DNA from 3 places in the Siphonobacter sp. BAB-5385 genome. Region 1 is predicted to be linked to each of the others. Evidence: riboswitches for the same ligand, from Rfam matches in the RefSeq annotation. Region 1 holds a riboswitch; each other region holds the start of a gene.
What was found. A riboswitch is a leader RNA that binds a small molecule or an ion and turns the genes downstream of it on or off. The one in region 1 is predicted to bind S-adenosylmethionine.
Positions count from the first base shown of each region.

Region 2: another riboswitch for S-adenosylmethionine. It lies ahead of metK (methionine adenosyltransferase); the one in region 1 lies ahead of BWI93_RS05655 (cysteine desulfurase family protein).
Region 3: another riboswitch for S-adenosylmethionine. It lies ahead of BWI93_RS20460 (O-acetylhomoserine aminocarboxypropyltransferase/cysteine synthase family protein); the one in region 1 lies ahead of BWI93_RS05655 (cysteine desulfurase family protein).

Region 1 covers NZ_NMPS01000058.1:44,058-51,766, reverse strand. Annotated here, with positions in the region: gene BWI93_RS05675 (molybdopterin cofactor-binding domain-containing protein) at 1-1,950, shown strand, start outside; gene BWI93_RS05670 (alcohol dehydrogenase catalytic domain-containing protein) at 2,139-2,408, shown strand; gene BWI93_RS05665 (zinc-binding dehydrogenase) at 2,516-3,142, shown strand; gene BWI93_RS05660 (hypothetical protein) at 3,352-3,588, opposite strand; SAM riboswitch class I at 3,927-4,027, shown strand; gene BWI93_RS05655 (cysteine desulfurase family protein) at 4,207-5,352, shown strand; gene BWI93_RS05650 (DUF6624 domain-containing protein) at 5,502-6,137, shown strand; gene BWI93_RS05645 (hypothetical protein) at 6,531-7,709, shown strand, end outside.
Region 2 covers NZ_NMPS01000250.1:4,855-12,563, reverse strand. Annotated here, with positions in the region: gene lipA (lipoyl synthase) at 1-644, shown strand, start outside; gene BWI93_RS26260 (lycopene cyclase family protein) at 801-2,003, shown strand; SAM-I-IV-variant riboswitch at 2,045-2,164, shown strand; gene metK (methionine adenosyltransferase) at 2,239-3,495, shown strand; gene BWI93_RS26250 (hypothetical protein) at 3,660-4,424, shown strand; gene BWI93_RS26245 (DUF2339 domain-containing protein) at 4,497-6,692, shown strand; gene BWI93_RS26240 (glycoside hydrolase family 3 N-terminal domain-containing protein) at 6,760-7,709, opposite strand, start outside.
Region 3 covers NZ_NMPS01000212.1:5,804-13,512, reverse strand. Annotated here, with positions in the region: gene BWI93_RS20470 (acyloxyacyl hydrolase) at 1,100-1,717, opposite strand; gene metX (homoserine O-acetyltransferase) at 2,319-3,686, opposite strand; gene BWI93_RS20460 (O-acetylhomoserine aminocarboxypropyltransferase/cysteine synthase family protein) at 3,768-5,072, opposite strand; SAM riboswitch class I at 5,278-5,390, opposite strand; gene BWI93_RS20455 (NeuD/PglB/VioB family sugar acetyltransferase) at 5,596-6,228, shown strand; gene BWI93_RS20450 (tyrosine-protein phosphatase) at 7,046-7,709, shown strand, end outside.

The sequences.
Region 1 (7,709 bases):
GGACAGGGTACATACCAGTCGCTGCCCGCTTTGATTGCGGAAGAACTGGAAGTATCACTTGATCAGATTCATATCAGCCAGACCAACGGTCAGGGCAAATACGGCTCTCAGCTTTCGGGCGGTAGTTCTTCCGTTCGTACCCGCTGGATGCCCCTGCGGAAAGCCGGTGCGGCGGTGAAGGAAATGCTCGTACAGGCCGCAGCCAACAAATGGCAGGTACCCGTCAGCGAGTGTTACGCCCAGGAAGCGAAGGTTTATCACAAGCCTTCGGGAAAATCTTTTACTTACGCTGAACTCGTGAGTGATGCTTCCCAACTGCCCGTACCAAAAGACCCCAAACTGAAAGATCCCAAGGATTTCAAGTTACTCGGCAAGAACATTCCTAAGCCCGATGTACCGCTGAAAGTAACGGGTCAGGCACAGTTTGGTATTGACGTAGAAGTACCCGGCATGTTGTACGCCAGCATCGAACGCTGTCCGGCCATTCATGGCAAAGTGGCTTCATTTGATACCACGGCGACGATGAAAGTACCCGGCGTGAAAAAAGTACTGAAAGCCGAACGGGCGATGCCCCATACTACCGTTGAAACCGTAGCGGTACTGGCCACGAACTACTGGGCAGCGGTACAGGGACGGAAAAAACTGAAGGTCAAGTGGGCACCAGTAAACGAGGCGGCTTTATCGACGGAAAAGTTCTCGGCTCAAATGCACGAGCTGGCTAAGAAAGACGGCAGCGATTTCGCGGGCAATACGGGCGATTTTGCCAAAGCCTACGGTGAAGCGTCCAAGAAAGTTCAGGCCACGTACGAAACGCCCTTTGCCGCTCACGCCGCGATGGAACCCGTCAACGCAACGGCTTGGTTTAAGGGCGATTCGGTGGAAATCTGGGCTCCCGTACAGGGTCCCGACGGTACCATTGGCGAAGTGGCTCAGTACCTGGGCCTTAAACCCGAACAGGTGAAAGTCAACGTGACGTTTCTGGGCGGAGCTTTTGGCCGGAAAGCGTATCTGGACTTCGTAAAAGAAGCTGTGTTTTTATCCAAACAGGTCAACGCTCCCGTGAAGCTCATCTGGACGCGGGAAGATGATATGAGTCAGGGTCCGTACCGTCCCGCCATGTTGAGTGTACTCGAAGGGGGTATCGACGAGAAAGGCAACGTGACGGCTTTTCACCATAAAATCATTTCGGAATCAATTCAGAAGCAGGTGTTCAAAGCCGACCTGAAGGGTAAAGCCGACGGCTGGGCTGAAGAAGGCATCGGTCCGAAGGACAGTCCGCTTCAAATTCCGAATATTCGCCGTAGCTACCACAATGCGAGTACCGACCTGCCCATCCTCTGGTGGCGTTCAGTGTATGCTTCGACGAACGTATTTGGTCACGAATCCTTCGTGGACGAGCTGGCTCACGCGGCGGGCAAAGATCCGCTGGATTTGCGACTGGAGTTACTGAAAGATTCCCCCCGTTTTGTGAAAGTACTGGAAACGGCGGCGGAAAAATCCGGTTATCGCGAAAAGCTACCCGCCGGAAAAGCTCGCGGACTGGCTATTGCCCGTTCGTTCAGTACCATCTGTGCTCACGTATTTACGGTAGCGAAAACGGCGGATGGCGTGAAGATCGAAAAAGTAGTATCGGTGATTGACTGCGGGATGACCGTAAACCCCGATAACATCAAAGCTCAGACTGAAAGTAACATCATCTACGGTCTGACGGCGGCGATCAAAAGCCCGATTACCTTCGCCAACGGAGCCGTGGAACAAACGAACTTCCATAATTATCCGGTGCTACGTATTAATGAAACGCCGGTCATGGAAGTCCACATCATCGACAATCAGGAAGCTCCCGGTGGCGTGGGCGAACCGGGTCTACCCCCCATCGCTCCGGCTCTGGCCAATGCCCTGTTTAACCTGACGGGGAAACGGCAACGGAAGTATCCGCTGGAATTGGTGTAATCAAGTAATTGAAAAAACGGGTCTTAGTACCCGTTTTTTCTAGCTGAATCCCATTTTTCAAACGCTCATTCGAGATAAAGGTCTCGAAGAGCGTTTTTTTATTGAATCAAGTTTAGCAGATTTATTAGAGCATCTAGCAAGAAAAATACCTGACACAATTGATCCTTTACACGTTAGCTAAAACAGTTATGATGAAAGCCATTGTCCTGAAAAAGTTGGGAGGCGTTGAAAATTTTACGCTGGCAGAACTAGAAAAGCCCTCCCCAGGTGCGGGCGAGGTTCTGATTCGTATTCGAGCGACGGCCTTCAATCCCATTGATTATCAAATGAGACAGGGAGGTACTGAAAGTAAACTGTTAAAATCAAGCATTCTCGGTAGAGAATTGTCTGGTGAAATTGTACAGATGGGTGAAGACGTGACCGACTTTACCGTAGGTGATCAAGCGACTGCTACGTAGGCAGTCTGGCTTCCAATGGTACCTACGCCGAATACATCAGCGTTCCGCGTGAGCTTATTGCCAAAAACCCTGAACGGCTAACGTTTGAAGAAGCGGCTGCCTTGCCCATGACGGGCATGACCGCTTACCAATGCTTTACAAGGATTTCCATACCGGAAGACGCGGCTCTTTTTATTGCAGGCGGGGCGGGCGGTGTAGGAACCGTCCTGATCAAACTTCTGCTGGCGGCTGGAAGTCAACGTGTTTATACAACCGCCGGAAATGAAGAAAGCTTTTCACATTTAGTTGGGCTGGGTTTACCCGAGGATCACATCATCAACTATCGTCAGGCGGATCTACTATCTACACTCCGTAAGAAGATGACCAGCGAAACGTTTGACTATGTGGTGGATTTGGTAGGCGGCTATTTATCCGAAATTTGTGCTGAACTGATTAACGTTTATGGTACGTATGTGGATGTAACATCTCTCACCACAGAAAAAGCCAGAGAATTACTGTTTGATAAGGCAACCACTGTGATTCACGTTGCTAATTACGCACACGCGTTCAGGAAAGATTGTCTTCATTACTACGGGAAAACCTTGAAAGAATTGTTTGACCGAATTGAACGTCATGAGCTTACTCCTCCTGCCATCCACATCCTGGGTAATCTAAGCGTAGAAACCGTTCAAAAGGCTCATCTTCTCATGGAGTCTAATCAAACCAGAGGAAGGAAGTTGATTATGCAGGTTTAAAGTAGTTATAAGTTACTTTTTCATCTAGCTACGCTTTTCATTAAATGTTACCAATAACTTAACCAATAAGATACTTCTTTGTAAGCCATGTGAAATGATAGTTATACAACTGCTTAGCTACTTACTCTTCGTAAAGGAAGCTATACTATCCTCTACTGCTAGGGTCATTCACAACTTTCTACAGAAGCCATCACGCTAGCAATAAAATCTCATCGATTTAAATAAAATAGCAACATGGATAAAATGATCAACAGTCCAGCGACAGTTGCCAGTATCTGTTGACTTTTATTGGTCTTTTGCTCTTTCATCCTGAGATAGTAGATCACGCATGCTAGGGGTAAACCTATACCAGCCAGATACTGCCATTGAATGCCAAAGCCATAAAAAGCAATTAGCACCAGGATAGGCAAACAAAAAGCAAAAAAGTCGAGCGGGTATTTTTCCATTTTATACCAGGTTTATAGAGTCGCTAAAGTAGAAAAACATTTCAGATTCCTAAGTATTGTTAACTAAAATCTGTTTCTCCCGCCGTTGTCGGTGTTTTGTTAAACACTAACCATTACATGGATGGCAGCGAGATATTCGCACACAAGTTGTTGGTTACGCTACGCTAAATACCAACAACGGCAGAGCAACATTCCACACAACAGACTATTATTCAACACTTTAAACGTCAAACAAGCTCATACTTATTTATTAATCTATAATTTCTATAGATTTTATTTGTTTTATACTTTTTCTCAACCGTATCTTTGCAACGTCTTCAATTACTACGGGTAGTTGGGGCTTATACAGAAAGGAGGAGAGACAGGCTCTGCGAATCCTTAGCAACTTTCCGACACGGAATCAGTGCTAACCTGCCTAACACATTAGGAACTATAAACCCAATACCGCATGGCACTCCACCCGACTCAAAATGGACCGGCCTGCTTCGTCCTCCGAAGCTAAGCACTGTTTTCTCGTTTGTCACGAACGTGATTTTCCGTCACGTCTGGTCGCTCCTGGATTCACTACGAGTTTGACCGTTTCATCTGATCATTCACCTTCATCAGCTCTTTCATCGCATGTCTATTTATTTCGATAACTCCGCTACTACGTCTTTATCGCCAGCCGTTCTGGAAACGATTTTACCCTATTTTACGCAACATTTCGGGAATCCATCCTCCAATCACCGGGCGGGTCGAGAGGCGAAACGTGTGATTCAGTCCAGTCGTCATCAAATCGCTGATTTACTGGCCCTTTCTCCCGAAGAAATCATCTTCACTTCCGGGGGTACCGAGGCCGATAATTTTGCCCTCAAGAGCAGCATTCAGCAGTATAGGATTCGTCATGTCCTGACCTCAAAAATTGAACATAAAGCCGTCCTGTTACCGTTACGGCAATTGGAGCAGGCGGGGCAAATTCAGCTGGATTACGTTGCACTCGACGAGCAGGGACGGGTTTCAATTCCCGACCTGACCCGCTGGCTGGAAAAGCACCCCAAAGGACTCGTCAGCCTCATGCACGCCAATAATGAGCTCGGGAACTTACTGAATCTGGAAGAAGTGGGTGCCTTAACCCAGCACTACGGAGCCTACTTTCATACCGACACCGTTCAGAGCCTGGGCAAAGTCCATGTAGCCCTCAACGCCGTTGATTTCGCCACGGCTTCAGCTCATAAATTTCGTGGTCCGAAAGGCGTTGGCTTTCTGGTCGCCCGTCGGGGACATCGCTTACCGGCCCTACTCAGTGGCGGTGGACAGGAAGGCGGCCAACGCGGGGGTACTGAAAACGTGCCGGGCATTGTGGGCCTGACCAAAGCATTGGAGCTGGCCATCACCCAGCAACAGCAGAACATCGCTCACCTGGATTCGCTGAAACGTCAGTTCATTGGTGGGTTACGGAATCATATTCCTGGTGTTACGTTCAATGGTCGATGTCAAAGTATCGACGAGACCTTACCCGGACTGATTAATGTCGCCTTCCCCATTCTGGATGCTCCCTGTTCGCTGGTTGAAGCCCTGGATGCTCGCGGAATTGCCGTTTCTGGCGGCAGTGCCTGTTCCAATCTGGCGGGCGGCTCGCACGTACTTCAGGAAATCCCCTCCAGCTTTGGGAAAGAAAACGTACGGTTTTCCTTCGGATCGGATAATACCCGGCAGGAAATCGATACCGCATTAACCATTCTTACGGAATTGTACCAAACGGAGGAAGTTAGTTTAGTGTCTTAACGATTTGGGAATTGTATTTACCAGGTTACAAAAAGTAGGCTTTTTAAGTTTTCGCTCCTATACTTAAAGCATTCGTCGCTTGAACTTTTGATTCCATTTTTATGAATGGAAAAAGGGTATTTGATTTGTAAATCAAATACCCTTTTTCCATGAAATTTCTATTCTTTTTTCTTCTTATTTCTGCCTATAGTTACGGCCAGACTACCGACTATACTTCCATCAAAAATCGCCTGCTTGCCATTCGACAGGAGGATCAGCAGTTGAGGGAAGAGCATTTTCCAATTGCTGAACAATACGGGTATAACTCACCACAAGCTACTTACTTCTGGAAAAAAGTAGCTACCAGAGACAGTATTCATGCACAAGAGGTAGGCGACATCTTGACCCGGTATGGATGGCTAAGTGCCAGGCAGATTGGAAGAGAAGCGAACCAAACCCTATTTCTGGTTATTCAGCACGCTAATCTGCCGACTATGCAACGTTACTTACCTTTCATGCAGCAAGCGGTGAGAGAACAAAAGGCCGAATCCGTTGATCTGGCTTATCTGGAAGACCGGGTCGGTTTGGAAAGCAACGGAAAACAGTTGTACGGTACTCAGATTGGTCAGGATACGCTTACTAAAGAATTTTACGTAGAACCCCTGGTCGATCCTGACCGTGTAGACGAACGAAGAGCTCTTATGGGCTTACCTGCATTAGATGTATATACGAAAGCCTGGGGCTTTGACTGGGATGTTGATAAACATAAGAAGCGAAACGATTCGTTAAAAAAGGCAGGCCACTAAAGTAACCGATCTACTTTTCTTAAATTCTGGCCAAATAGCACATAAAACACAGATTAACAACCTATTAATTTCTCAAAAGCTTAAAAGTACTCAGAAGAATAAAAAACATTTATGCACTTATTACTCTTCATTAAGCTATCTGGAATAGCTTCTATTATCTGTACAATTATACGTCTATTTAGCTTCAATTAGAGCCTCTTAATTAATGATTAAGATGTTGTATCACGAATATGTTTATAAAGAAATAACACAAGACGAATCTTCTTCATATCTTTCTAAAAAATTCATTTATTTCTCTGTTTAAAGAGTAGATTTGTAAGTCTAAGTATCCCCATCGCCTATCCGTTGTCCTTTACTTGATTTATGAAATTTTTGTGGGTAGTATGGCTATGTATGCTTGGTTACCAGGCTATAGCTCAGCATGAACGTATCATCATTGGTGATAAACCGAATTCCTACTTTTGCGTAGGATCCTTCGTTGAGTATCCGGTCTCTCTAGAAGGTAATTTTCCAGTTTCGGCTTCTTTTAGTGTTGAGTTCGGTGATTCTTACTATCGAACCCCCTATCACCAGATTCCGGCGACGTACGCCAATGGTAAAATCCGCTTTCAGGTAAGCTTTCCGGCAGGACTTCATGAAAACCAGCTTTCTTCAGCTACGATTTTACGGGTAAAGTGCACGAACCCTTCGGTCGTGAGCGACTGGAGCAATGATTACTTTTACGCCTCTTTTTTACCCGTCGTTACCCTAACTTCTCGGTCGTATCAGGCGAACCCTAATAGTACTGTCCCGCTCGAATTTTCTTCATTCGGAAGCAGCACGATTACTGCTCTTTTGAGGGATGAATTAACGGCAGACAGCTTGCGGGTGACGGTAACGACCACCTCCGCTCTGAGGGATAAACGCAGTGAGCCCATTTTGGTCGATAAAAACCGATCGTACGTGCTGCAATCCGTTTCCAACCGGTGCGGAACGGGCTCGGGAACGGGGAGCGTTTCCATCAAGGTCAATCCTTTTTCCATCCGTACCACGTCCGTTAGTCCGGCTGAATCCTGTACGGGTAATGAGGCGGTTGTGAATGTTTCGACGGCTGGCGGAAACCTGTCAGCCAGCGGAAGCTTTAAAATCCGGCTAACACGACTGAGTTACGACGGAGAGGAAGAACTTGATACCTACAAGGACGTTCCGGCCTCGTATTCCGGTAACGCTCTGCGTTTTATCGTTCCTGAAAATATCGGGGATTGGGAGCGAACGTATTCCGTCCGAATCATTCAGGAAAACCCTTACCTGATGAGTTCAAGCGATCAGGTACGTTTAAAAATACTCAACCCGGCCACCGCCCGTTTTTCATCGGGCAATCAAACGATTAAACTGGGTCAGAAACCGAATTTTTATTTCGATCTGCAAGGCACGTATCCTAGGATCGTCCACTTAAGCGACCAGTCCACGTATCGTCACGACGGCGATAGTCCTAAACATAACCTTTCATTTCCTACGCAGACCACCCTCTATACCATTCAGAGCTATAGCACGGGGTGTGGAGCCGGGCAGGTAGACAAAACGCCCGTTACG
Region 2 (7,709 bases), on a different contig from region 1:
GTGCCGTAGCGACGGGCCGTCCAAACGAATATGACGCTGACGAACCCCGACGCGTGGCTGAGGCCATTAAAATCATGGGTGTGAAACACGCCGTGATTACGTCCGTCAACCGTGACGAACTGAAAGACCGGGGAGCAGAAATCTGGTATGATACGGTTCGTCTGACGAAAGAATTGAGTCCGAGTACGACGATTGAAACCCTGATTCCGGATACGAAAGGAAACTGGCCCGCTTTGGAACGCATGATTTCAGCCGGCCAGGAAGTGGTTTCACACAATATGGAAACCGTGGAGCGGCTATACCGTCCCGTTCGTCCACAGGCTAAATACAGCCGCAGTCTGGAGCAGATTCAGCGTACGAAAGCATTCGGTAAGCGTACCAAAACTGGCATTATGCTGGGCCTGGGCGAAACGCAGGAAGAAGTTTTTAAAGTGATGGATGATCTGGTTGAAAACGGACTGGATATTCTGACACTGGGCCAGTACCTGCAACCGACCAAAATGCACCACGAAGTCATCGAATGGATTCACCCCGATACCTTCGCGATGTACAAGGAAGAAGGCGAAAAACGCGGTATCAAGTACGTAGAAGCGGGACCACTGGTTCGTTCCAGCTACCACGCCGAACGTCACGTGCACGTGTAACGGATGAATTAATCACGTATGTAGTACATGAAACAGCCTCGCTTGTTAAAAGCGAGGCTGTTTGTATTTCAGGACTTTCGTATAGAGTAAATGTATTTCGGACAAACAAGTACCCTTGATTTTGGGTTGTATCCTCACAATTTCCCCTGATTTGCCTTGAAGTACGACATCATCATTACGGGCGGAGGGATGGCCGGGCTGAGCCTGGCCTATTACCTCAATCACAGCACCTTACGTCATAAGCAGATCCTGATTATTGACCGGGAACCCAAAACCCGTAACGACCGCACCTGGGCCTTCTGGCAGGCGGGCGAAGGAGCGTTTGAATCCATTCTGTATCGACACTGGAATAAGCTCTGGTTTCACGGAACGGAGGGGTTTTCCCACCAATTAGACCTTGGCCAGCACCAGTATAAGCTCCTTCGCGGAAAAGATTTTTACGCTTCGATCCGGGCTGATCTTTCCCGTAACCCCAATATCCAGTACCTGTTCGCGGATTTACATTCGGTGGAAACGTCCGCGGGTTCAGCTTTGGTTCAAACCTCGAAAGGCGAGTATCGGGCTCAGTGGTGCTTCGACAGTACCGTTCCCATGCAGGCCATTCGAATGCTGACGGCAGAGCCCGCTTCGCTCCCAGCCCCTCGCTGGCAGGAACTCCTACAGCATTTCAAGGGCTGGGTGGTTCGTACCGAAAAACCGGTATTCGATCCCGAAACGCCGATCATGATGGACTTCCGGATCGAACAGAAAAACGAGTGTCGGTTTGTATACGTCATGCCTTTCTCGGCAACAGAAGCTCTCGTTGAGTTCACGCTCTTCACGCCCACCCTATTGACGCCAGACGAATACGACGAGGCTTTACGAGCCTATCTGAAGGATTTTTTTAGTCTGGAAACCTACGAGATTACCGAAGAAGAAACGGGTATCATTCCGATGAGTGACGAGCCGATGCCCGAACAACCTTCGCCGCACGTCATCCGGATTGGGACCGCCGGGGGATACACCCGGGCCAGTACGGGTTACACGTTTACGCGTACGCAAAAGCGACTACAGGGCTTAGTACGTCAACTGGAAAAGAACTTCTCCCAGTCTCCGGTCACCAACCGACCCATCTCGGCTCAGTACCGTTTTTATGATCAGGTACTTCTAAATGTATTTCTGAAAAATCGGTATTCTGCGGCAACGGTTTTTACCGATTTGTTCCGCAAGAACCCTGCTCACCTGATTTTTCGCTTTCTGGATGAGGAAACGTCGCTTCGGGAAGACCTGGGCGTTCTGTATTCAGTACCCGTTATTCCCTTTACGGTGGCTGCTTTTGACGTTTTTAAGAGAAATATCTCGGAAATGTTCAAACGGTAAGCCTACATATTTGGTGAATTTCCGCTGAATGTACAATTTTGCAAAAGTATCCAGAGGCTCCAGTTAGGGCACCAACCGAGTCCAGAACGCTACGGTGGTTTGACGATACGGACTTTGTTGCTGGTAATCAGCTATTTCAGCAACAGTCAAAAACGTTCAATTCCTTCCTTTGGCCGAGGACTACGAAAAGTTTACATGGATTCGTAACTCCCAAAATCATTCTAATTTACAGAACATGCCTTATTTGTTCACTTCTGAGTCTGTATCTGAAGGACACCCCGATAAAGTGGCAGACCAAATTTCAGATGCCCTCATTGATCATTTTTTAGCCTTCGACCCCCAATCCAAAGTAGCTTGTGAAACGCTGGTAACGACGGGCCAGGTTATTCTGGCGGGTGAAGTGAAGTCTTCGACGTACCTCGATGTACAGAGCATTGCTCGTGACGTGATTCGCAAGATTGGGTACACGAAGTCGGAATACATGTTCGAAGCTCATTCCTGCGGTGTTCTTTCGGCCATTCACGAACAGTCGGCGGATATCAATCAGGGTGTGGATCGTTCCAGCCCCGAAGAACAGGGTGCCGGTGATCAGGGAATGATGTTTGGTTACGCGACCCGCGAAACGGACAACTATATGCCCTTAGCTCTGGACTTAGCTCACAAGATTCTCAAGACGATGAGCGACATCCGGAACAACGAACTTTCGCTGATGCCCTACCTTCGTCCCGATGCCAAATCGCAGGTGACGATTGAGTACAGCGATGATAACGTTCCCCAGCGGATCGATACCATTGTCGTTTCTACCCAGCACGACGATTTCGCGGACGATGAAACCATGCTTGCCAAAATTCGCGAAGACATCGTAGCGATTGTTATCCCCCGCGTAAAAGCCAGTCTGAAACCTGAATTACGTGGTTTATTCGAGGGCGAAATTACGTACCACATCAACCCGACGGGCAAATTCGTGATCGGTGGTCCCCACGGGGATACGGGTCTGACGGGCCGTAAGATCATCGTCGATACCTACGGTGGTAAAGGTGCCCACGGCGGTGGAGCTTTCTCGGGTAAAGATCCCTCGAAAGTAGACCGTTCGGCAGCTTACGCGACGCGTCACATTGCCAAAAACCTGGTTGCGGCGGGTGTAGCGGACGAAGTACTCGTTCAGGTATCCTATGCCATTGGTGTAGCCGAGCCCTGCGGTATCTACGTGAACACGTACGGAACCTCGAAAGTGGGCCTATCCGACGGTGACATCGCTCTGAAAGTAGAGAAGATTTTCGATATGCGTCCGTACTTCATCGAGCAGCGTCTGAAACTGCGTAACCCCATCTATTCCGAAACAGCGGCCTACGGCCACATGGGACGGGAATCGAAAGTGGTGACGAAGACGTTCAAATCACCCGACGGAGCTACGAAAGAACTCGAAGTAGAGCTCTTTACCTGGGAGAAACTCGACTACGTAGAGAAAGTAAAAGCTGAATTCGGTTTGTAATTTCAGATTGAAGATAAAAAAGACCTGAGCCGGAAACGGTTCAGGTCTTTTTTGTTGGGAAGAAATCGGCAGTAATAGTCTACAATCTTACTGGAATACAGTATACTTGTTATTTCGGTTACTCTTCCTTTCCAAAACTTTTTTCTTCCTCAGTTAAAACCTGTATGAAACACTTGTTTAGTACCTTTCTGCTCTGCCTGGTGGCCTGTTACGGATTTGCTCAATCCACTAAAGTGATAGTCCGGGCCCGGGCCAAAGACGCCAAATTTATTGGTACGGGCATTGGCGGGGCTTACGTCGTTATTCACCATGATCTGACGGGTGAAATTCTGGCCCAGGGCTTGACAACGGGTAACTCCGGCAATACCGATCTCCTGCTAAAAACGCCCCACCAACGGTACGACCGCCTGACGGATGACCAGACCGCCCGCTTCGAAGCAAATCTCAAACTCGACGCCCCCACGTTTGTAACCGTTGAAGCGACCGCTCCCGTCAACCGGAAAAGTGCTGCGGTCAAGGCCAGTACTCAATTGTGGCTTATTCCCGGCAAAGCCATGGATGGCGAGGGAATCATCCTGGAAATCCCCGGTTTTATGCTCGATATTCTCGAACCCCAAACGCATCAGGTTTTGAGCCTAAGTTCGCTAAAGGATAGTCAGGTTAAACTGAAAATCAATCTGGTGATGATGTGCGGTTGCGTCATTACGAAAGGCGGGGTCTGGAATTCCGAGCAGATTGAGGTAAAAGCGTTTGTGAAAAAAGACGGCGTAGCTCGAGGCGAAGTGCCTTTGAATTTTGCCGGGATCGATAATATTTTTGAGGGCAGCCTGCCCATTAAGGAAAAGGGCATGTATGAAGTACAGATTTATGCGTATGATCGCATTACCAAAAATACGGGTCTGGATCGGATGAATTTTGTCATTCAATAAGTTCTTAGTTTTTAAACCTATGGATGACGCTTACCGTACGTATATCCAACCCACCTTACGTACCCTTCAATCATGAATGAAAAAACCAGAATCGACGCTCTGGAAGCCGAAGTACAACGACTTTCCAGCCAGCTAACGATCTATCAGCAACACCTCAGTCAGATCGAGCGGGAACTGCTCCTGCTTCGACGCGGCGAAGAAACCGCCTCTGTACCCTCAACGCCCCCCGTACCTCCCGTTACCGTACCCCCGCGTCCGATCTCCGTACCTCCACCACCGGTAGCGGCTCCCCGCTCCGTTACGCGTTCGCAAACGCCCACGGAAGAGTACATCGGTGGCAATCTCCTGAGTAAAATAGGGATTGCGGCTCTGGTAATTGGCATGGCCATTTTCGTAAAATACGCCTTCGACAATGATCTGATTGGTCCCTGGGGCCGTTTGCTGCTGGGTTGGGGACTGGGAGCGGGTTTAACGGGACTGGCCCTCTGGCTGAAACCCAAGTATCTGACCTACAGTGCCGTACTCCTGAGTGGCGGCGTTGCTACGGCGTACCTGACCACCTACGCGGCATTTTACTTTTACCATTTCCTGCCGCCGCCCGTCGCTTTTGGACTGATGGTGGCAATCACGCTCTTTACCGTCTGGCAGGCCACGCAGTACGAAGTTCAGTGGATTGGACTTTTCGGACTCGTGGGAGCGTATGCGGTGCCCTTCCTCGTCGGCGGGAACGGAGCTGCCTGGGGCCTGTTTGTGTACATGACGATTCTGAACACCGGCGTACTGGCTCTGGCCTACCAACGCAACTGGCAGTTGATGAACACGGCGGCGTTCAGCTTCACCTGGCTCATCTTTATCGCTTTCATCATCAACGGATTCGACCGGCCCGGTTACGTCTGGATCAGTCTGGTATTCGGGGCTGTTTTCTTTTTACAACTCTACGCTAATCAGCTGATTTACCCCTTATTCCAGAAAGAGTACGTCAACAACCGTACTATTCTGCTGATGATTCTGAATTCTATCTTCTACTTTTTCCCGACGTACTTTATCCTTAATGAGCACCACTACCCTACGCTGACCATCACGGCATTTACCTTAGCCAACAGCCTGGTACACGGGGGAATTGCGTGGTATATGCATCAGCGAAATTTTGCCGTACTCTCCCGCACCTCGCTGGCCTTAATGCTGGTGTTTCTGATCGTTGCCGTACCGATTCAATTGGAAGGCGACTGGATTACGATCCTTTGGGCAGCGGGAGCAGCGGCTTTGTATTACCTGGGTGTCAATCGGTCTTCGCGGTTACTGCGGGTGTTCGGAATCGCCCTGATTTATCTGGCGGCGGGTTCAGTCTTTGTCTACTGGTACGATCCTGTGATCCAATCCCCCGACTATCTGCCCTATTTCAACCGGACCTTCCTGACTAATTTTCTGTACCTGGCAGCCTTGGTCTTTATGCTTTTTCAATCGTATCGCAACGACCGGACGGGTCTTTTCCCCAATAGTTTGCTGATTCTGCTGCTGGGAACAGCCTACTTTATTGGCTGGGTTGAATGGGAACGGTATTTCAATATCCAGGTGAATCGCTACGCTCCGCTCATTGAGAAAGTAGTGTTTATGAGTTACTCGGCTCTGTATCTGGGGCTGGTTCACTGGGGTTTGTCCCGACGTTCGCTTGGGATCTGGAAAGCCTTTAGTCTGGGACTTTCGGGATTACTGTTTCTGTACATCGTTGCTGAGCAACCCATTTTGGAGCTGGTTAATCAGTACCTCAAAGTCCCCGCTACACCACTGTTCCTGCGTTTTCTGCTGTACGCTTCCCTGGCCGTGTGGACCTGGGGCCTGTACCGAATGATTCCCGAGCATACGCCCGGCTGGAAAAAGATCCGCAACGGTTTTCTGTACGTTATCCATGTCATTCCTTTATGGATTCTGAGTCAGGAATTGATGACGCATCTGATTCTGCTTGATCCCCTGCACGCTGAAGAACAACGTCTGCAGGCTACTCAGGCCGGATTTAGCGTTCTTTGGGGTGTCTATTCGCTGGTACTGATTGTGCTGGGCTTCACTCAAAAAGTAAAACGATACCGATTGTCCAGCATCGCTCTCTTTGGTATCGTTCTCGGAAAACTGCTCATTTTTGACCTTAGCCGCGTACCCACGGGCGGGAAAATCATCATTTTCCTGAGCGTCGGGGTTTTATTACTGTTTACGTCTTTTCTTTATCAGAAGTACAAGGATAAATTACTGGAAGACGATCAGCCCATTCAGTAAGCTAGCCCAAAAACAAAAGATCCCGAAAGCGGTACGACTTTCGGGATCTTTTGTTTTCGGGCGATAATTACGGTTTTACGGGAATATCCTGCGTTAACTGAAATTCGTCTTTCAATCGAATATCCTCCGAAGATGCTCCTACCTGTGCCGTGAATTTTCCTTTTTCGGCGACCCATTGCATCTGCTGATTGAGTAACATCAGGTCTTTGGCGTGCAGCTCGAATGTTAGCGTTTTTTCTTCACCCGCTTTCAGATGAATCCGCTCGAATTTTTTCAGCTGCTTGACCGGGCCTACGACTGACGCCACCTGATCGGTCACGTACAACTGAGCGACCTCATCACCATCACGATTGCTGGTGTTTTTCACCCGAAACGAAACCTTCACCGTTACGTCTTTCGAAACGGGGGCTACTGCAATCGTCAGACCGCTATAGTCGAATGAGGCGTAACTGAGGCCGTAGCCAAAAGGATACAGGGGTTTGGCGTCGCTTTCCACGTAATCGTGTTTGACGGGTGTTTTGTAGTTGTAATACACGGGCAGTTGACCCACCGATTTAGGCACGGAAATGGGCAGACGACCCGCCGGATTGTAATCGCCGAAGAGTACGTCGGCAATGGCGTTGCCCCCCTCCTGACCGGGATACCAGGCGTCGAGTACGGCGGGCACGTGAGCCGATACGTAATTCAGATTCAGCGGACGACCTTTGATCAATACGACGACAACGGGTTTGCCCGTTTTTAATACGGCTTCCAGCAATTGCAACTGACGGCCCATCAAATCCAGACTGGCCCGGTCGTACCCCTCACCACTTTCCATGTCGCTGATCGATACTTCGGAAGCCTTTACGTGAGCGGCTCCCGTATTCTGGTATTCCGTTTTGAAATCACGGGCACTCGATCCGCCGATGACGACAACGGCTACTTCCGACTGACGAGCCGCTTCGACAGCCTCGACAATCTGGGTTGAAGACGTATCGCGGATGCTACATCCTTTGGCGTATCGAATCTGCGTGCTAG
Region 3 (7,709 bases), on a different contig from region 1:
TATTTCTACGTTAATGCTAAGCATATGAGAAGTACCTAAGTAAAGAGAGCAAAAGCGGACTGTACGGGGAAGACCATAAAAAAACACTCGCTGTCCGCCAACAGCGAGTGTTCAAGGCACCTTGGGCACTTACTCTCCGTATACGTTAAGAGCAATTGAAGGTACGTACATAAATTGTGAATGTCAATGATGGCCATAAGTCAACAGGTGGCCTTGGCAAGCATGGATTCGCTGATAAAACCTTGGGTCTTGAAAAGCAGAGCTATTTAAAACAGAAAGTTTAGGAGATAAGTGAAGGTTCCGCAAGGAATTTTCTAGTAAAAGAGCAGATAAGTGATAAAAAATGCATGTAGAGTATAAAAGAGAATCGTTGTAAAGAATCCAGAAAGAACAAGACGACCCCTAAATATAGGGGGTATTAATTGGCTATAATTAGGGTGCATTTTTGCATGAATAACCATTGATATAGTTTTAGATGATACCATTACAGGGGGAGGAAGCCTACGTAGCATTCCATGAGTAAATCAATCAACTGATGCTAAACAAGGTTTGAATAGGTACTTGGCTTGACGGTTTTGTTAAACCAAGTGTGAGCTTTGGAAAAAGTAGATAGAAGCCAATGGCTTATTAAACGACTAAGGTAGAGGGAAATAAAACGAAATGATAAAGTACATAAATTGAGTAGTAATCTTCATTTTAAGTTAATGGTAGGATATTATAATATTTTTTGGTAAACAGCTTTGAGGTGAAAAGATACTAATAACGCTACGGCTGGAGACTCGACTTGATTTCAACCAGGCGTGTAAATACCGCAAGATTCAAAAGAGTATTTAATTGTATTATTAAAATATTTTATAATATAAATAAGTGTAATAACATATATACGTAAATGCTCTGTTCGTCTACAAATACTGAAAATTTTCTCATTGATATTTGGCAATAAGGCTCTAACGTATATAACTTGGCGGTCAGTAAAATTCTTCGCTCATTCTTGTTATTTTAATCTTGGCGGGTTAAAAAACACTTAAACGGATAAAGCCTAATCAGTCTCTGATTAGGCTTTTTTATTGTTGGTTTTAAAAATGAAAATCCAAATTTATTATTCAGATTCAGGATTCATTAAAATATCCAATTTTAAACCAACGAAAATATTATCAATGCCGTAGTTAGGCATAACTAAACCAGCGTTGGAAAGGTGTCGAATGCCCATTCTCACTTCAGCGTTAAAGTTTCTGGTAATGGGGTAATGAAAACCGAACCGAATATTATTGCAAAAGATAAAACCTGAGGCTTGTCTTACGGGTGTATCATCGATAAAATGAGGTCCGGAACTACCCGAAATGGTAATGTATGTTCGGGTCGAAGATTCGTCTAAATAGGCGTGGAAGACCACGCCTGCGTTAATGCCAGCTTCCCAGGTATCTTGGTACTGTTCAACTTTCCAGTCACGATACGTAGCCCAGTTGAACTGAGGTTGGATGAGAAGATTAACGGCTATATTGTTTTTCACGATACTGCTGATCGGCTTTTCGTAGTTCAGTTCAAACAGTGTAGCGTGGTAATCGTAATCCTGATCAAGCTTGTAGCCGCTTTTGAGGCTTCGTTCAATGGTCAGGCCCACATACTTGTGTGTATTGGTAAGAGGCTGATTTTGCCCCATAGCGGAGCCGGCCCAGACGAAAGCTGGGCAGAGTAAACTGCGTAGAAGTGTTTTCATAAAAGTTCATACTGTGAATTGGCGGAAAACCAGTACGTAGGTTACAAGGCATAACCTGGATCAAATGGGATTAAGGAATTACGGGGCTATGCGTCCATTAACGATAGCCTTACGTTTGGTTTGAATAGTTTTGAATGAGAATAAGGATAAGGATTGACGTTTGCAGCTATACGCCTGATAAGACTGATTAACTAGCCAAGCCAATGACTGCACCTCTGATGGCGTTTAAAAACTTGTACCAAAGGTGATTTTTGGTAAGAAATGCAGCACGCAATGGGAAAAAAGAAAAAACTTACTTTTATTTAAACATCCGTTGAGCTTTTAAGGTTTAGCATGTATTGATTTGACAAAGTAAGACCAGAAACTGATTTGATAGAAGTCTTTAGCGTATCACTTTAGCTTAACCGTCGATTACTTTTGTTTTTAACGTTATAACTCATACCGCCAAATGATTTATTACGTATTCTTTTTTTGAATACTAAGCGGCCCATGAGTGGTTGATAGACCATCCTACCGCCAAGGACAGGTTTATACACTCCCGGTTATCCTCTGGATGCCGGGTTTTGTGTTTTAGAAGGAAACAAGAAACCTTGATCTGTTATTACAGGGTCTTTAACGGAAACGCGGGTGGCAGCGTTTGACTCCGGCCATCGCTAAGATAGATGCGATGCGTTTTTTCATCAAAATTCTTGATGTTTCGCATGTTGGCCAGAATGTGCGGTAGCTCCGGACTTAAATCACTGAAGTCATAGCTATCCTGTAAAGCCTGACTTACCTTATCTAATATCGTATCGGACTCGATGCGATGACCGCTAATTAAATGGATTGTATAGGGTTTGGCTAGGAACGAAATATTGTCCACGGCAATGTACTCGCGAACTCCCTTGCGAACATCCACTCGTACCCGATCGCGTACAATGAGTTCGTCTTCTTCTTCGGCGGAGCCCAGCTGATTGGATAGTTCCCACGTACGAATCGTCTTCGTCATGAGTTCATTTTCTACCAGAAATCCATCATGTCCGTACAGCGAGTCAATCTCGGTGAGTTCAGCATTGGGAATATAACGGGCCAGGAATCGCTGTTCTTCTACCGGGAAAAGTACATCCGACTGAATACCAATAATTAAGGTCTGAGCTTTAATCTGGTTGAGAGCGGTCATGGCTCCATCCCGATTCCTGCCAACGTCATGTGAATCCATCATACGCGAGAGTGTATAATAGGAAAAGGCATTGAAACGACTGGCAATCTTCTCCCCCTGATACCGTTGATACGAACTTGCCCGGTAATGTTCAAGGGCGGATTCTTCCCGAGCCTGAGTGAATTCGTACATAACCGCACTGCGGTAACTGAGTAATGCGGTTGCCCGGGCCGCTTTCATTCCGGCGGTACCCGCGTCAGGACGGCGTTCCTGCCACGTCTGGTCGGCTTCAATGGCCATCCGCTGGGATTCATTAAAGGCAATACCCCAGGGCGACATCCGGGCATTGGTAGCAATTAAAATTAGCTGTTCAAAAAGATCAGGCTTTTGAATGGCCCATTCCAGAGCCTGCTGACCTCCCAGCGAACCGCCAACGAGCATACGGATCTGCTGGAGGTTCAGGTGTTCCCGTAACAGGTCCAGACTCTTGACCACATCACGAATGGTAATCAATGGAAAATCCTGATAATAGGGTTCCTGCGTGAGCGGATCGATCGAGAGGGCCGACGTAGAACCGTACGCTGAACCCGGCACATTGGCACAAACGATAAAGTACTGACGCGTATCCAAAAGTTTTCCTTCTCCCACCAGACCGCTCCACCAATCCGTTACATCTGAATTGCCCGTTAAGGCATGGCAAATCCACACCACATTACTAGCAGTAGCATTTAGGGTTCCAAACGTATGATAGGCCAGCTCAATCTCTGGCAGCACCCGCCCACATTCCAGTGCAAACTCCTGCGGGTAATGAAATTTTTGTAACGCAGACAACTCAGTAAACTCGTTTAAAAGACTCGTATGTATGCTTTAGATTTGGGAGTACAGTCATACGGCTGCACTCCCGAAGTACTATTACAGATTCAGGGCAGCCCCGAAAGCCTGTTCAAAGTCAGCTTTGATATCTTCGATGTGCTCATATCCCAGCGAAACGCGTAGTAAGCCGGGGGCTACGCCCGCACTGGTTTGTTCCGCTTCCGAAAGCTGCGAATGCGTAGTCGTGGCCGGATGAATAATGAGCGTTTTCGCATCGCCTACGTTGGCCAGGTGACTCACCAGTTTCAAACCGTTGACTACCCGGTCGGCGGCTTCTTTGCCCGCCCGTAGTTTGAATGTCAGTACGCCGCCAAAACCCCGATTCAGGTATTTCTTGGCCAGTTCATGGTAAGGACTGCTCGGTAATCCGGGATAATTGACGTATTCGACGGCTGAATGTCCCTGTAACCACTGAGCCAGGGCCAGAGCATTTTCGTTCGTACGTTCAACGCGTAACGAAAGCGTCTCCAGTCCCTGTAATAAAAGGAAGCTGTTGAAGGGAGCTTGCGACGGACCCCAGTCCCGAAGCCCTTCTACCCGGGCTCGAATGATAAACTGAATGTTGCCGAAAGGACCGTTAAAGCCAAAGACGTCATTCAACACCAGTCCATGATAGCTTGGCGAGGGTTGTGTAAACTGCGGATACTTTCCATTACCCCAGTTGTAGGTTCCGCCATCTACAATAACACCACCCATAGTCGTACCATGTCCACCAATCCATTTGGTTGCCGAACTAACCACAATGTGAGCCCCATGTTTGAGTGGCTGAGCTATCGCTCCACCGGCTCCGAAGGTATTATCTACGATCAGAGGTAGGTCGTATTTTTGAGCCAGGGCCGCGAAGGCATCAAAATCAGGAACGTTGAAGCCGGGATTACCGATGGTTTCCAGGTACAAGAACTTGGTTTTCTCGTCAATGAGGCGTTCAAACGATTCTACCTTATCGCCCTCGGCAAAACGGGCCTCGACACCGATATTCTTGAAGGAGTTCTTGAACTGATTATAACTTCCTCCATATAAATAGGAAGTAGTAACAAAGTTGTCTCCTACGGTTGTGATATTATTGATGGCAATAAACTGAGCGGCGTGGCCCGATGCTACTGACAAAGCGGCTACGCCTCCTTCCAGAGCGGCAATGCGTTTTTCGAACACATCGTGCGTTGGATTCATGATCCGCGTATAAATGTTTCCGAATTCCTGAAGGCCAAAAAGCCGGGCTCCGTGGGCCGAATCATTGAACTGGTACGCGGTGGTCTGATAAATAGGGACGGCTCGTGCATTAGTAGCCGGATCAATCTGTTGCCCCGCATGTAGCTGGAGCGTTTCAAAACGTAATTCAGACATGTTGTTGCAGAATTAATGCGTTAAAAGAAAATAGGCTTCAAGGTAAGTGTGGGAAAGCAGAGAGCTGCTTTCCAGAATGCAACCAACAACAAGAACAGAGGCCACCTGCGGAGGTGGTATAAAAAGACGCGAAACGTAGGGATAAAAGTGGGGGCAGAGCTGCCGCCCCAAAAGAAGGGGTAGTCCGTAGCATGAATCGTGTTTATCCTTATCTCTCCCGGAAGACCTTCTTCAGGGCAGGAATTAGCACCTTGTTCCCAGTTGGAATAGGTTGCCAGCGGTTCATAGAGCCCGTCTCTCCCCGCTTCTCGATAAGCCAACGCGTAGTACGGCTGACTTTTCATTCGCAAACTTACTAAGGAATGTGGAATGTCACTGGTAGCCTGGGCATTTTTTTACCAGGAGTCTTTTGAAGAAGTGGGAAGAGTACCCTTTCCGGGTCGGGTGTATGCAGATCGAACGCGGATGAACTATTTTTGTCCGAAACAAGCTTACACGATACGGATCATTGTTGCATACGAAGATGGAAAACCCCGTTATTATTTTTGGAGCAAAGGCTCTCGGCAAAACGGCCCTGGATATTTTTAACCGAAATGAAGTGCTCGTTTACGGTTTTCTGGATGACGATGAAAACATCCACGGCACCGAAATTGGCGATATTTCCGTAGTTGGTGCCACGGACAATGAAGGATTCACCAAGCTGATTGGCCACAAGTGCGAAGCCTTTGTGGCTGTGGAAGATCGTACCGAGCGAAAGAGCCTCGTGGATTTTCTACATGAAGTACGGAACGTTCAACCCGTAAATGCGGTACACCCTTCTGCAACTATCTCGGAAGAAGCTCACGTCGGACACGGCAACCTGATTGCCGCCGGAGTAATCCTGCAACCTTTTTCCAAAGTAAATAATCACTGTCTGCTTCACGCCGGAGCCATCATCGACACGGAAGCCGAGCTGGCTGACTTTGTGCAGGTGGGAGCGGGTAGCGTAGTAGGAGCCGGAGCGAAAGTGGGTGAAAGTACGTTTATAGGAGCAGGTGTAACGATCGTTGGAGGAGTGGAGATTGGCAAAAATGCCCGGATCGGTGCGGGTTCAGTCGTCATCGAGAGTATTCCGGCCGGAGCAACCGTCTTCGGAAACCCCGCCAAGAAAATGTAGAGATGCCTTACTTTTAAAGCATAAAACCCTCTTGTTCGTAGAATGAGAGGGTTTTTTATGGTGTATCCAACGAAATTAACCTGTCTAGTTTAAGAGGGCATCCAGTCTTTCACATCGCTTCATTAACGAAAACGTATAGTCTTACTAAAATCCTGCCTATTTATTAAACATTCTTGAATTATTTGAAGAAAATAAATAAATATAAGATTTACCAAAAATACGGATTGAGTAGTATTGATCTGATTATCAATAATTTAAAGAATGGTACTTAGCTAATCCTTGTTTACCAATACTAAATCTGGTATGATGTTTTTTGTCTTTTTTTTGCCTGAATTGACTAATTATTGTGTAAAGTTTATTTGAACTTAAAACAGACCTTTTTTTCTAAAAAATACATTTTAAAACATCCAAGCTTTTTTAATCTACGTAGTTTTAATAGACAGGTCATTCCCATTGAAAGTCGCTTGTAAAGTTAAAATAAATGCATGAACACTGATTTCGTCGCCGAATCTGTTCTCATTCCTGCATTGATTTAGCATACTGGAATGTAATCTTTTGCATGTACAAAATCTCAGCAGCCGGGTTAGGTTGCTGGGAGTTACTGACTGAATTTGTATTACATATTGTGAGGACTGGTACCCCATTTATTTAGGGTACATCACATCTAACCGCTGGCTATATTATGAATACGGAGTTTGATGAAGTAGTTTCGCCTTCAGAAAGGAGACTTGTCCCTTTTCGAACGGGTGACCATGTGACCGATCATTCGGTGGCAGAGCCTACTCGTACATCAGATAGTCGTACTATAGCTAAATCCATGAGCTCTACTAGTTTATGGCAGCGTTTAAAAGATCGGTTCTTCTCCGCCAAATCTATTCCGGAAGAACCTGTCAAACACTGCTTCTGGAATGTTGATATTCACTCGCACTTACTGCCTGGCGTTGATGACGGCGTGGATACTTGGGAAGAGTCACTGGCCTGTCTGCAACAATTTAGCGAATGGGGTATTCAAAAAGTAGTCACTACGCCGCACGTCAGTCGTGATTATTTTCCCAACAAGCACGATCAGCTCTTGCAGGGACAGGAGCAATTACAGGCTTTGGTTAAAGAGCATCAGCTACCCTTACAAGTCGAAGTCGCCGCTGAGTATTTATTGGATGATTTCTTTCTCGATTTGCTCAATCATAAAGAGGTTATTAGTTTCGGCCCTGAGAAGTATTTGTTAGTAGAAACAGCCTGGTCTTCGGCTCCCCTTCATCTAACAGACCTTATCTTTCGTATACAAGCGGCCGGTTATACGCCTATTTTGGCTCATCCCGAACGTTACAAATACTACCATAATTTTGAGGCTGAACTCGACCGGCATCGCCAGGCTGGTTGTCTGCTTCAGCTCAATGCCATGTCCTTAACGGGTAAGTACGGTGATCAGGCTCGCCGCCAGGGCAAGTTACTGTTACAAAAGGGTTGGGTGGACTTCATCG